3 regions of the Streptomyces sp. CB09001 genome follow, and region 1 is predicted to be linked to each of the others. Evidence: riboswitches for the same ligand, from Rfam matches in the RefSeq annotation. Region 1 holds a riboswitch; each other region holds the start of a gene.
What was found. Region 1 has a riboswitch for cyclic di-AMP ahead of C4J65_RS30905 (M23 family metallopeptidase). Riboswitches for the same ligand answer to the same signal wherever they lie in the genome.
Positions count from the first base shown of each region.

Region 2: linked by a shared signal. The riboswitch ahead of C4J65_RS20080 (transglycosylase SLT domain-containing protein) and the one ahead of C4J65_RS30905 (M23 family metallopeptidase) in region 1 are both predicted to bind cyclic di-AMP.
Region 3: linked by a shared signal. The riboswitch ahead of rpfA (resuscitation-promoting factor protein RpfA) and the one ahead of C4J65_RS30905 (M23 family metallopeptidase) in region 1 are both predicted to bind cyclic di-AMP.

Region 1 is NZ_CP026730.1:6,708,904-6,713,201, forward strand. It holds gene C4J65_RS30890 (XRE family transcriptional regulator) at 1-545, shown strand, start outside; gene C4J65_RS30895 (DUF6126 family protein) at 542-661, shown strand; gene C4J65_RS30900 (tyrosine-protein phosphatase) at 683-1,480, opposite strand; cyclic di-AMP (ydaO/yuaA leader) riboswitch at 1,905-2,062, shown strand; gene C4J65_RS30905 (M23 family metallopeptidase) at 2,067-3,023, shown strand; gene C4J65_RS30910 (SGNH/GDSL hydrolase family protein) at 3,268-4,053, shown strand; gene C4J65_RS30915 (TetR family transcriptional regulator C-terminal domain-containing protein) at 4,114-4,298, opposite strand, start outside.
Region 2 is NZ_CP026730.1:4,305,454-4,309,751, forward strand. It holds gene fahA (fumarylacetoacetase) at 1-931, opposite strand, end outside; gene C4J65_RS20075 (HAD family hydrolase) at 1,422-2,231, shown strand; gene C4J65_RS20080 (transglycosylase SLT domain-containing protein) at 2,269-2,760, opposite strand; cyclic di-AMP (ydaO/yuaA leader) riboswitch at 2,765-2,933, opposite strand; gene C4J65_RS20090 (polyprenyl synthetase family protein) at 3,609-4,298, shown strand, end outside.
Region 3 is NZ_CP026730.1:2,744,296-2,748,593, reverse strand. It holds gene C4J65_RS12680 (transglycosylase family protein) at 1-558, shown strand, start outside; cyclic di-AMP (ydaO/yuaA leader) riboswitch at 742-908, shown strand; gene rpfA (resuscitation-promoting factor protein RpfA) at 912-1,640, shown strand; gene eno (phosphopyruvate hydratase) at 1,890-3,179, shown strand; gene divIC (cell division protein DivIC) at 3,291-3,773, shown strand; gene C4J65_RS12660 (DUF501 domain-containing protein) at 3,833-4,298, shown strand, end outside.

The sequences.
Region 1 (4,298 bases):
GGCGGCGGGCCGCCCTCACCCTGGAGACCGCGGCCCGCGCCGCAGGACTCTCGCCCGCCCACCTCTCCCGCCTGGAGACCGGGCAGCGCCAGCCCTCGCTGCCGATGCTGCTCTCCCTCGCCCGGGTCTACGGTACGACCGTCGCCGAACTGCTGGGCGAGACGGCCGCCGACCGGGACGCCGTCGTCCGCGCCGCCGACATGGAACCCACCGCCGCGGGCGGCTGGACGTACTGGCGGGCCGGAGCGCCGGGCCGCGGCATGCAGGCCCTGCGCGTCCAGGTTCCGTACGGCTCCCAGGGCGACGTCGTGCGGGTGCACCCCGGCGAGGAGTGGCTCCACGTCCTCCGGGGCCGGTTGCGACTGCGCCTCGGGGACACCGAGCACCGGCTCACCGCGGGGGACAGCGCCCACTTCGACTCGATGACCCCGCACCGGATCGCCGCGCAGGACCCCGACGGGGTCGAGCTGCTGTTCGTCCACACCCTGCTGCAGAGCCCGACGGCCGCCCTGTGCCTCGGCCCGACCCCTGGAGAGACGCCATGAGCACCATGCAGGAGAAGTTCCCGCGCGCCCTGTGGGTGCGACTGGTCGTCTACATCGCCCTGGGGCACGTCTTCGGCGGCTTCCTCTACCTGCTGTTCGAGGTGGGAGCCAAGTAGCGCCGGCCGCGGGCGGGCGGCTCAGTCCAGCATCCGCTCGCGCAGCCGCTCCCGGGTCGCGGGAGTGAGCCGCAGTCCCTGCTCCAGGTAGGCGTCGACGCCGCCCCACGTCTCCTCGACGGTCTCGAAGGCCGCCGCCAGGTACTCGGCGCGCGCGTCGAACAGAGGACTGAGCAGCTCCATGACCTCGGGGGAGTAGGCCGAGGCCGCGGCACCGCTGCGGCGCACCTTGTAGCGCCGGTGCGCGGCGTTCGACTTCAGGTAGTCCTCGACGACGGCCTCGCGCTCGACGCCCAGGGCGAGCAGGGTGACGGCGATCGACAGGCCCGCCCGGTCCTTTCCGGCGGCGCAGTGCATCAGGGCGGGGACGCTGTCCTCGGCGAGCGCGTGCAGGATGCGGGAGTGCTCCGCGGTGCGCTCCGCGACGATCGATCGGTAGGAGCGGATCATCCGGTCCGCGGCCTTGCCGTCGGCCAGGATCTCGCGCAGCTGGTCGAGGTCGCCGTCCCGGACCATCGTCCAGAACTCGGCGCCGTCGGCCGGGTCGCTCAGCGGCAGGTTCACATTGCGCACGCCCGGCAGCTCGACGTCCGGGCCCTCGAGCTTCTGGTCGGCCGCGTTGCGGAAGTCGAAGATGGTGTGCAGGCCCAGCGAGGCCAGGAACGCGGCGTCCTCCCCGGTGGCGTGAGCCAGGTGACCACTGCGGAACAGCACCCCCTGGCGCACCCGCCGCCCGTCCACGGTCGGCAGTCCGCCCACGTCCCGGAAGTTGCGCACACCGGTCAGCTCGGGTTCGGTCGACGGGACCTGCTGCGTCACGGGGGGCTCCTCCCACTCCGCCCCGCCGCCGCTGCTCGCCGGCGGGCTCCACCCGACGATACGGCATCACCCGTGTGCGAAATCGCACCCCGAGGCACATTCCGAGCCGATAAAGGCCTTCTGTCCGAATTGGCGCCTTAGTTACAACTGGCCCTGAAATGGCGGATGGTGAATGAGAGGCGCGTGAGCAGCGTCATATCCGTGACCGTCCGTTGCCCGTCATGTTCACGTAATTCAACTGCTTCTCAAGGGGCTTTAGATAAAACGCGCAGTGGAAAACGACGCAGTGTTACCGGATATTCCCGTAATGGATCAATCGGAACACCCGTCGGGGGAACCCCTCGCTTGTCCCCGTCCGTCTTGGTCCCTTACGTTCACCACCGATCCGGACGGACGCCTAATCCTGCCGCCGACCGGAGCCCGCACTCATCGACCACCCGTACACGGCAGGAGCGGGGGACCCACAGGTAGAACTGCCTGTTCCGGTTCCCGGAACGGCTTGGGGTAAAGCCGCGTTTCGGCGCGGCCGGGCATCTCCAGCCCGCACCCGACAGCTCACCTCGCAGGCGCCGGAGAGGAATTCGCCATGCCCGCGAAGGGTAAGCACCGCCGTACCAGGGCCATGCGCCTGACCCGCACCATCGCCGTCGCCGGTACCGGTGGCGCCGCGCTCGCGCTCCCGCTGATGGGTGCCGCCGCCGCCAACGCCGCTCCCACGCACTCCGTTTCCGAGCAGGCCGTGCAGTCCGTTCCGACGTCCGCCAAGAAGGCCGCCGCCGAGAAGAACTCCGACTCGCGCACCTACACCGTGAAGAGCGGCGACTACCTCTCGAAGATCGCCGACGAGCAGGACGTCGACGGCGGCTGGAAGAAGCTCTACGCGGACAACCGCGAGGCCGTCGGTTCCGACCCCTCGCTGATCCACCCCGGGCTCAAGCTCTCGATCGACGGCCAGGCCGCCAAGTCGTCGGCGCCGTCCTCCGCGCAGTCGCAGAAGCCCGCGCAGAAGTCCGCCGAGAAGCCCGCCGCCGCGAAGCCGGCCAAGAAGTCGACGGACGCCGCGAAGACCTCCTCCTCGGACGACTCCGGCTCCTCGGAGTCCTCGAACACAGGCACCCAGTCCGCGGGCACCACCAGCGGCTACACCTCCCCCGTCGCGGGCGGCACCGTCGGCACCCCGTACCACCAGTCCGGCAGCATGTGGTCCAGCGGCTACCACACCGGCACCGACTTCGTCGTCCCGACCGGCACCTCGCTCAAGGCCGTCGGCGCGGGCACCGTCGTCTCCGCCGGCTGGGGCGGCGCGTACGGCAACCAGGTCGTCATCCAGCTCGCCGACGGCCACTACGCCCAGTACGCCCACCTCTCCTCGCTCTCCGTCTCCGCCGGTCAGTCGGTGACGGCGGGTCAGCAGGTCGGCCTCTCGGGTGCCACCGGCAACGTGACCGGCCCGCACCTGCACTTCGAGATCCGCACCACGCCGGACTACGGCTCGGACATCGACCCGCTGGCGTTCCTGCGCTCGCACGGCGTCTCCGTCTGACGACCGGTTCCGCGCGGCCCCCGCGCCCCGAAGGCCGGACCCCGATCCCCGGGTCCGGCCTTCGGTGTGTCCGGACCTCGGCGTACGCGCCGTGCAGCGCCCTCGCCGTATTCCGGAATTGACGAATACTTTAGGCGTGGCCTTTCTCACCGCCCGTCAACCCCTTCCTACGGTCGCGTAGGCCACATTCCAAGGTGAATCATGGGCCGATGTGGCCAACGATTCGAAGAGTGACAGCAGAGCAGTGATCGGGTCGTACGTGGCGGTGGGGGACAGCTTCACCGAGGGCGTCGGCGACCCCGGCCCCGAGGGGGCGTTCGTCGGCTGGGCCGACCGGCTCGCCGTACTGCTCGCGGACCGGCGCCCCGAGGGCGACTTCACGTACACGAACCTCGCCGTGCGCGGCAGGCTCCTCGACCAGATCGTGGCGGAACAGGTCCCGCGAGTCGTCGGACTCGCGCCGGACCTGGTCTCGTTCGCGGCAGGCGGCAACGACATCATCCGGCCCGGCACCGATCCCGACGAGGTCGCCGAGCGGTTCGAGCTGGCGGTGGCCGCGCTGACCGCCGCGGCCGGAACCGTCCTGGTGACCACCGGATTCGACACCCGTGGGGTGCCCGTCCTCAAGCACCTGCGCGGCAAGATCGCCACGTACAACGGGCACGTCCGTGCCGTCGCCGACCGCTACGGCTGCCCGGTGCTCGACCTGTGGTCGCTGCGGAGCGTCCAGGACCGCAGGGCGTGGGACGCCGACCGGCTGCACCTGTCGCCCGAGGGGCACACCCGCGTGGCGCTGCGCGCGGGGCAGGCCCTGGGCCTGCGCGTCCCGGCCGACCCGGACCAGCCCTGGCCGCCCCTGCCGCCGCGCGGCACGCTCGACGTCCGGCGCGACGACGTGCACTGGGCGCGCGAGTACCTGGTGCCGTGGATCGGGCGCCGGCTGCGCGGCGAGTCGTCGGGCGACCACGTGACGGCCAAGGGGACGCTGTCGCCGGACGACATCAAGACGCGGATCGCCTCGGTGGCCTGACGGCGGGTGTCCGAGAGGGCCGGTGCCGGTGCCCCGACGGGCCCGGTGTCCCGGCCGGCGCTAGCGCCGCGTGGTCGTCAACGCCGCGCGCTCCAGCCCGAGTTCCCGGGCCAGGGCCTCGTCCACCCACTCCTGCGCCCGGGTCCGCGACACCGTGCCCGTGTACGACGTGAGCTGCACCGCCAGCCCGTCCAGCAACGCCGTCAGCCGCAGGGCCGCGGCGTCCGGCTCGGGGCAGGAGAACT
Region 2 (4,298 bases), 2.4 Mb from region 1:
AGAACGGCGGCTCGGAGACGACGTGGCCGTTGACGGCGACGGAGATCCGCAGGTCGTAGCCGCCGGGGTCGTCCTGATCGGGGTCCGTGTCGTCCAGGTAGGGCAGCAGTTCGTGCGTGCGCTCGGGCGGCGCCACCCGGGCCTCCTCCAGGGCGTCCAGCGGCGTGATCCACGCCGACACCGACGTGGTGAAGGACTTGCCGAGGAACGGGCCGAGGGGGACGTACTCCCAGGCCTGGACGTCCCGCGCGGACCAGTCGTTGAGCAGGCAGAGCCCGAAGACGTGCTCGCGGAAGTCGCCGAGCGCGACCGGACTGCCCAGTTCGGACGGCACTCCCACCACGAAGCCGACCTCCGCCTCGATGTCGAGGCGTACGGACGGGCCGAAGACGGGTGCGGCGTCGGCCGGGGCCTTGCGCTGCCCCGACGGGCGTACGACGTCCGTGCCCGAGACGACGACCGTGCCGGAGCGGCCGTGGTAGCCGATCGGGAGGTGCTTCCAGTTCGGGGTGAGGGAGTCGGCGGCGTCGGGGCGGAAGATCTGGCCGACGTTGCGGGCGTGGTTCTCGGAGGCGTAGAAGTCGACGTAGTCGGCGACCTCGAAGGGCAGGTGCAGGGTCACCGACGACAGTGGGTGGAAGAACGGCTGAAGGGCCTCGCGGTGGGAGGGGACCGTCACCCACGCCGTCAGTGCGCGCCGCACGTCCGACCACGCCGTGCGCCCGGCCGCCAGCAGCGGGTTGAGAGTGGGCCGCGCGAGGAGCGACCCGTACGGCGAGCCGAGCGCGTGGGCCGCCGCACCCGCGTCGAGGACGTGGTCGCCCAGCCGTACGCCCACCGTCCGGTCGACCGAGCCGGGGATCGAGAACACGCCGTACGGAAGGTTGTGCGGGCCGAAGGGGTCGCCCTCGGGGACATCGAAGGGGGGCATCGGGTGCTGCCTCGCTTTCGTGCTCGCCATGTGCGCCGTGCGCGCCGTGTGCGCCACGTGATCGGTGTGCGTCGCGTGACACGTGGTCGGGCCACACGTTACGGGTGACGTGCCGCTCTTGGGCAGTGCGGCCGGAGGCGGCGGCGCCCGGGACGCGGTCTTGGCGCAGTGGCGCGAACGGGGACACTCTGGGCGGTGCCGGAAGGTCTTGGGGAGGAGTTCTCGGGGGAGGGGCCTTCGACGGCAGGCGCGCCTCCCCGGTCAAGCCCCCCTGAACAAAAGGAAGTACCGCGGGAGGGTGGGCAGCGCCCCATCCCGATGCCAACCGGGGCACAGGCCCTGAATCGGCTTTAGCCGATGATGTGTCAGGATCCGGACATGATCGGGCGTCCTCGTGCAACCCCGTGCGGGTTCGAGCGCACTCGTTACGCCCTCGTTCGGAAGCGGTCACGGGTGAGTCCGGCGGGTGCGGTGTCCGTATTCTCTGATCATGGACCGCACCGCATACTCACTCGTCGCCACCGACCTGGACGGCACGCTGCTCCGAGGCGACGACACCGTCTCCGACCGGTCGCTGGCCGCGCTGGCGCGGGTCGCCGGTGCCGGTGCGCGGCACCTGGTGGTGACGGGACGGCCGGCACCCAGGGTGCGCCCCCTCCTCGACCGGCTCGGCTGCACGGGGCTCGCGGTGTGCGGACAGGGCGCGCAGGTGTACGACGCCGGCGCGCACCGGATGCTGTGGTCGGTCACCCTGGACCGGGAGCTGGCCGAGACCGCGCTCGGCAAGATCGAGGCCGAGGTGGGCCAGGTGCACGCCGCCGTGGACCAGGACGGCGTCGAGGGGCTGACGCTCATCGAGCCGGGCTACCTGATGCCCCACCCGACGCTGCCCGCGGTGCGCGTCGAGCGGCGTGAGCAGCTGTGGTCCACGCCGATCAGCAAGGTGCTGCTGCGCCACCCCGAGCTGACCGACGACGAACTGGCGGCGACGGCTCGCGCGGTGGTCGGTTCGCTCGCGACGGTCACCATGTCGGGGCCCGGCACGGTGGAGCTCCAGCCCTGCGGCATCACCAAGGCCACCGGCCTGGCGCTGGCCGCCGAGCACCTGGGTCTGGAGCGGCGGCGGACGATCGCCTTCGGGGACATGCCCAACGACATCCCCATGTTCCATTGGGCGGCCCACGGTGTCGCCATGGCCGGCGCCCACCCCGAACTCAAGGCGGTGGCCGACGAGGTCACCACGACGAACGAGGACGACGGCGTGGCCGTCGTCCTCGAGCGGATCTTCGGTACCTCTTGATGCGCTACCGCTTGGTGCGCTGCCGCGGCGGCGCGGCTCAGTACGCGCTGAAGACGTTGTCCATCGAGCCGTAGCGGTCGGCCGCGTAGTTGCAGGCGGCGGTGATGTTGGCGACCGGGTCGTACGGGTCCCAGGAGGTGCCCTCCACGTGGTACGCCTGGAAGGTCGGGTCGATCACCTGGAGCAGACCCTTGGACGGGGTGCCGTTGATGGCGTTGATGTCCCAGTTGTTGATGGCGAGCGGGTTGCCGGAGGACTCACGCATGATGTTGCGGTGAATGCCCTCGTAGGTCCCGGGGATGCCGTGCTGGGCCATGATGTCGAGCGACTCGCGGATCCAGCCGTCGAGGTTGTCCGGGTAGGCCGTGGCCGCCGTGGTGGCGGTCGTGGCGGCGGCCGGGGTGGCCGCGGAAGCGGTGGTGGCGCCGATGAGCGGCAGCGCGAGCACCGCGGCACCGGTGCCGGCGACGGCGAGCTTTCGGGCGAGGCGGCTGGTGCGGGCGTGACGGTTCTGACCGTTGGCAGACATGCGGTGTCCCTCTCCTTACGCCTACGAGGTGAGCTGTCGGGTTCGGGCGGGGAGGTGCCCGGCCGTGCCCTGACGGGTACGGCTTCACCCCGAGCCGCTCCGGTGGTGACCGGTGCGGCGACTTACCTGGGTCCCCCGCTCCTGCCTGCGAGTTTGTTGGGTGGATGACTGTGCGACGGGCGGTGGCAGGATTCGGCGTCCACCCGACAGGCCGGGAACGTATGCGAGAGCACATGTCCGGAACAAGTGCAGGAATCACCCAACATGCCTGTTGACCTTGGTCTGACGTCTTTGGGGCCCTTGATCCTTTGCTGTTGCCAATCCCCAACTGGCTTGCGGGGCAAAGGGAGGGCACAGGTTTCGGTGGGGTTGCCTGCGGGGCGCCCGGAGTGAGCCAACTCACTGGCTTCAACAAGCACGGCAAATAGGGCATTAACCCCAACTAGGAGCCAACCGGCCGCGGGTGGGGACGGCTTCGGGTGTCGAGCGGGGAGGGGAGGGAAGCGGGGAGGGGGAGGAGGTGGGGAAGGGGGCGGGAGAGGGGTGGGTGCGTCTGTCGGGTGACGTTCTCGAAGTGCGGGCCGTTGGGAGGAGTGATGGGATCTTCGGTGGCGGCTCCGGCCCGTTCGCCCTCCGGCTCCGGCTCGTCCCCTCTGGCGATATCAATCAAAATCTGCTCATATCACCTGATCAAAAACATACCGTTCATGATCCGATACCGACCAGCCTGTAACGGTGGGCGCTAGCGGTGATCGAAACGTGACCGGATACGCTGACTTGAGTGGTGGCAGCGACCTATCGACAAACCAGGTAATCGCCAGTAGACACCAGCAGACAGGAGACCCCTCGTGACCGTCGTCGGGCCGTTCGGGCTGAGCGTGCGGGACCAGGCTCTGGAAGCCGATGTCCAGGCCGGATTGGTTGCTGTCGAGGAAGGGTTGCTTGAGGCAACCAAAAGCGAGGTGCCGTTCATCACGGAGGCCGCCCAGCACCTGGTGCGGGCCGGCGGGAAACGGTTCCGGCCGCTGCTGGTGATGCTCTCGGCCCAGTTCGGAGACCCCTACGCCCCCGGGATCGTGCCCTCGGCCGTGGTCGTGGAGCTGACCCACCTCGCCACGCTGTACCACGACGACGTGATGGACGAGGCCGCCGTGCGGCGCGGGGTGTCCAGCGCGAACACCCGCTGGGGCAACTCGGTCGCGGTCCTCACCGGCGACTTCCTGTTCGCCCGAGCCTCCCAGATCCTCGCCGACCTCGGTCCCGAGGCGGTCCGCGTCCAGGCCCTCGCCTTCGAGCGGCTGGTCACCGGTCAGATCCTGGAGACGGCCGGCCCGCAGGACGGCCGCGACCCGGTCGACCACTACCTGGACGTGCTGGGCGGCAAGACGGGCTCCCTGGTGGCGGTCTCCTGCCGGTTCGGCGCGATGATGTCCGGCGCCGACGAGACGGTGGTGGACGTCCTCACCCAGTACGGCGAGCGGCTCGGCGTCGCCTTCCAGCTCGCGGACGACGTCCTGGACATCGCCTCCGACTCCGAC
Region 3 (4,298 bases), 4.0 Mb from region 1:
GACACCACCAAGTCGTCCGAAACACCCGCGACCACCGAAACACCCGAGTCGCCCCAGTCATCCGAGTCGTCCGGCTCGAGCGGTTCGTCCGGCACGGCCGAGACGCCGGAGTCGACGTCCGGAGCATCCTCTTCGTCCCCTTCGCCCTCTTCTTCGCCGTCGTCTGACGCTCCGTCCGATGAGGCGGACCAATCCGCCAAGCCGGACACTTCGTCCGAATCCGACCCCTCCGTCAGTGCCGAATCGCAGGGCACCGAGGGCTCGTCCGGCTCCGGCAAGCACCGGGGCGGCACCGCGGACGAGGGTGCGGCGGGGGAGGGGCGTACGGACCCGACGACGGGCCGGCACGCCTCGCGCGACGGTGGCGAGCGGGAGGCCGGGGACGGCCGTTACGTCGTCCGCACCGGCGACAGTCTCTGGGCCATCGCCGACTCCCTTGAGGTCGACGGCGGGTGGCGCACGCTCTACGCCGACAACGCGACCGTCGTCGGTGCCGACCCGGACCACATCCTGCCCGGTCAGACGCTCACGGTCACGGGCGAATCGGGCGAAAAGTAGGGGGAGTTCACGTCACGGTTAGAGACCGTATGTCCCTTTTGGATCTCGTGAGAGATAGGTCTCAGAAGCCGTGATCGTCTTTGAAAATCCGCGGAGCGCGTGTCTACGGTCATGACCGCTCGCCACCGCGGGCCCCGACAGCCGCAACGCCGAATCCTGCCAGCGGCCGTACGGGAACAGTCGTCGCGTCAAGCGCCGCAGGCAGGAGCGGGGGACCCAAGGTAAGTGCCGCACCGGGCAGTTGAGCCGGAGCGGCTAGGGGTGAAGCCGAGTTCCGGGAGGAACCCGGCCGGGCAACTCAACCGGCCCGAACCCGACAGCTCACCTCGCAGGCGTCGGTGAGGGGATCAACCATGCTGTTTTCCGGCAAGGGCAAGCACCGTCGCCCGTCCAAGGCCACCCGTGTCATCGCCGTCGCCGGCGTCACCGGTGCCGCCGTCGCCGCCCCGCTGATGGCGGCCGGCAACGCCTCCGCCGCCACCGCGTCCGAGTGGGACGCCGTCGCCCAGTGCGAGTCCGGCGGCAACTGGTCCATCAACACCGGCAACGGTTACTACGGCGGTCTGCAGTTCTCCGCCTCCACCTGGGCCGCCTACGGTGGTACGCAGTACGCCTCCTCCGCCGACCAGGCGAGCAAGTCCCAGCAGATCGAGATCGCCGAGAAGGTGCTCGCGGGCCAGGGCAAGGGTGCCTGGCCGGTCTGCGGCACCGGCCTGTCGGGCGCCGCCTACACCGGTGGCGGCTCCCAGGACAGCGGCTCCGGCAGCTCCGAGGGCTCGCAGAGCCAGAGCAGCGGCTCCACCACCGAGCGCTCCACCGAGCAGAAGGCCTCCCGCTCCTCCGAGCGCCCGGCCGCCGAGCCGAAGGCCGAGAAGCCCGCCAAGAAGACCGTCACCACCCCGACCGGCAAGAAGGTCGAGAAGGGCGACGGCGAGTACAAGGTCGTCAAGGGCGACACCCTCAGCTCGATCGCCGAGGAGCACGACGTCAAGGGCGGCTGGGCGAAGCTCTTCAAGCTGAACGACGACATCGTCGACGACGCCGACCTGATCTACCCGGGCCAGCAGCTGCACCTGAAGTAAGCGGCGGCGGCCTCCGCGACTCCCGCCCCGGTGCGTGTTCCCCCGTACGCACCGGGGCGGGACTTTTCATGTTCCGCCTTTGTTCCGTTCGGAAACAATTTACTCTCGGTTCTGTCCAGCGGGTGGGCGATCGGCTGGCCGATCGCCCGGAGCCGGTTAGGCTCGGTCCCGCAGAGCCGTCGCGGTCCCGCGGGACCGCGGCACACCGAAGCGTCACAGTGAAGCGTCACATTGAAGAAGGAGATGCTCGTGCCGTCCATCGACGTCGTCGTAGCCCGGGAAATCCTGGACTCCCGAGGCAACCCCACGGTCGAGGTCGAGGTCGGCCTCGACGACGGCAGCACGGGTCGTGCCGCCGTTCCGTCCGGCGCCTCCACCGGTGCCTTCGAGGCCATCGAACTGCGTGACGGCGACCCGAGCCGTTACCTCGGCAAGGGCGTCGAGAAGGCCGTGCTGGCCGTCATCGAGCAGATCGGCCCGGAGCTGGTCGGCTACGACGCCACCGAGCAGCGCCTGATCGACCAGGCCATGTTCGACCTGGACGCCACCGACAACAAGGGCTCGCTCGGCGCCAACGCCATCCTCGGCGTCTCCCTCGCCGTCGCCCACGCCGCCTCCGAGGCCAGCGACCTGCCGCTCTTCCGCTACCTGGGCGGCCCCAACGCGCACCTGCTGCCGGTGCCGATGATGAACATCCTGAACGGCGGCTCGCACGCCGACTCCAACGTGGACATCCAGGAGTTCATGATCGCCCCGATCGGCGCGGAGTCCTTCTCCGAGGCCCTGCGCTGGGGCGCCGAGGTCTACCACACCCTCAAGAAGGTCCTGAAGAACAAGGGCCTGGCCACCGGCCTCGGCGACGAGGGCGGCTTCGCCCCGAACCTCGGCTCCAACCGCGAGGCCCTCGACCTCATCCTCGAGGCGATCAAGGAGGCCGGCTACACCCCCGGCGAGCAGATCGCCCTCGCGCTCGACGTCGCCGCGTCCGAGTTCTACAAGGACGGCTCCTACTCCTTCGAGGGCAAGGAGCGCACCGCCGCCGAGATGACCGAGTACTACGCCGAGCTGGTCGAGGCGTACCCGCTGGTCTCCATCGAGGACCCGCTGTTCGAGGACGACTGGGACGGCTGGAACACCATCACCGCCAAGCTCGGCGACAAGGTCCAGCTGGTCGGTGACGACCTGTTCGTCACCAACCCGGAGCGCCTGGCCCGCGGCATCGAGGAGAACTCGGCCAACGCCCTGCTGGTCAAGGTCAACCAGATCGGTTCGCTGACCGAGACCCTGGACGCCGTCGAGCTGGCCCAGCGCAACGGCTTCAAGTGCATGATGTCCCACCGCTCCGGCGAGACCGAGGACGTCACCATCGCCGACCTGGCCGTCGCCACCAACTGCGGCCAGATCAAGACCGGCGCCCCGGCCCGCTCCGAGCGCGTCGCCAAGTACAACCAGCTGCTGCGCATCGAGGAGATCCTCGACGACGCCGCGGTGTACGCCGGCCGCAGCGCGTTCCCCCGGTTCCGCTCTGCGAACCAGTAGGCCCAGTAAGGGCTGACCGCCCGGTAGAAGGCAGCGTCGTACGTACGTCCCCGTATCCGGTCCCGTACCGTGTGCGGGGACGTACGCGCGTGCACGGGAGGCGGAGACCAGATGGCCGTGAAGGACCGGGACCGTTTCTCCACCGCGACCAGGATCCGGATCATCGGGGAACAGACCGCGGCCCGGGTCTACCGTTCGCAGACCAGGCGCCAGGCCCGGCGCTCCCGGCTGACCGGCCGGGCCGCGCTGCTCGCGATGGTGCTCTGCTCGCTCGTCGTGGCGCTCGCCTACCCGATACGGCAGTACGTCGCCCAGCGTGCCGAGATCGCCGATCTCCAGCGGGAGCAGCGGGAGACCCGGCAGCGGGTCGAGGACCTGCGCGACCTCAAGGCACGCTGGCAGGACGACGCCTACGCCGAGCAGCAGGTCCGGCTGCGGCTGCACTACGTGATGCCGGGGGAGACGGGGTTCGTTGTCGTCGACCCGGAGGCGGCCGAGCAGACCCGCGCCGGGGCCGCCGCCGCCGACCGCCCCTGGTACCGGAACGTGTGGGACGGGGTCGACAAGGCCGACGCCGTCGCCCGCCGGCAGTGAACCGACCGCGCCGACCCGCTCCGCCGGTGACTCAACAGGAAGACCAGCAGAAGACAGTCATGCAGACTCCCCCGCCGACCACCCCGCGCACCGAGCCGACCGACGCGGACGTGGCGGCCTTCAAGCAGCAGCTCGGACGGCCCCCGCGCGGCCTGCGCGCCATCGCGCACCGCTGCCCCTGCGGACAGCCGGACGTCGTGGAGACGGCGCCGCGGCTGCCCGACGGCACGCCCTTCCCCACGCTGTACTACCTGACGTGCCCGAAGGCGGCCTCCGCCATCGGCACGCTGGAGGCTAACGGCGTGATGAAGGAGATGACCGAGCGCCTGGCCACCGACCCGGAGCTGGCCGCCGCCTACCGGGCCGCGCACGAGGACTACGTCCGGCGCCGCGACGAGATCGAGGAGCTGACCGGATTCCCGAGCGCGGGCGGCATGCCGGACCGCGTGAAGTGCCTGCACGTGCTGGTCGCCCACTCGCTGGCCGCCGGTCCGGGCGTCAACCCGCTGGGCGACGAGGCGATCG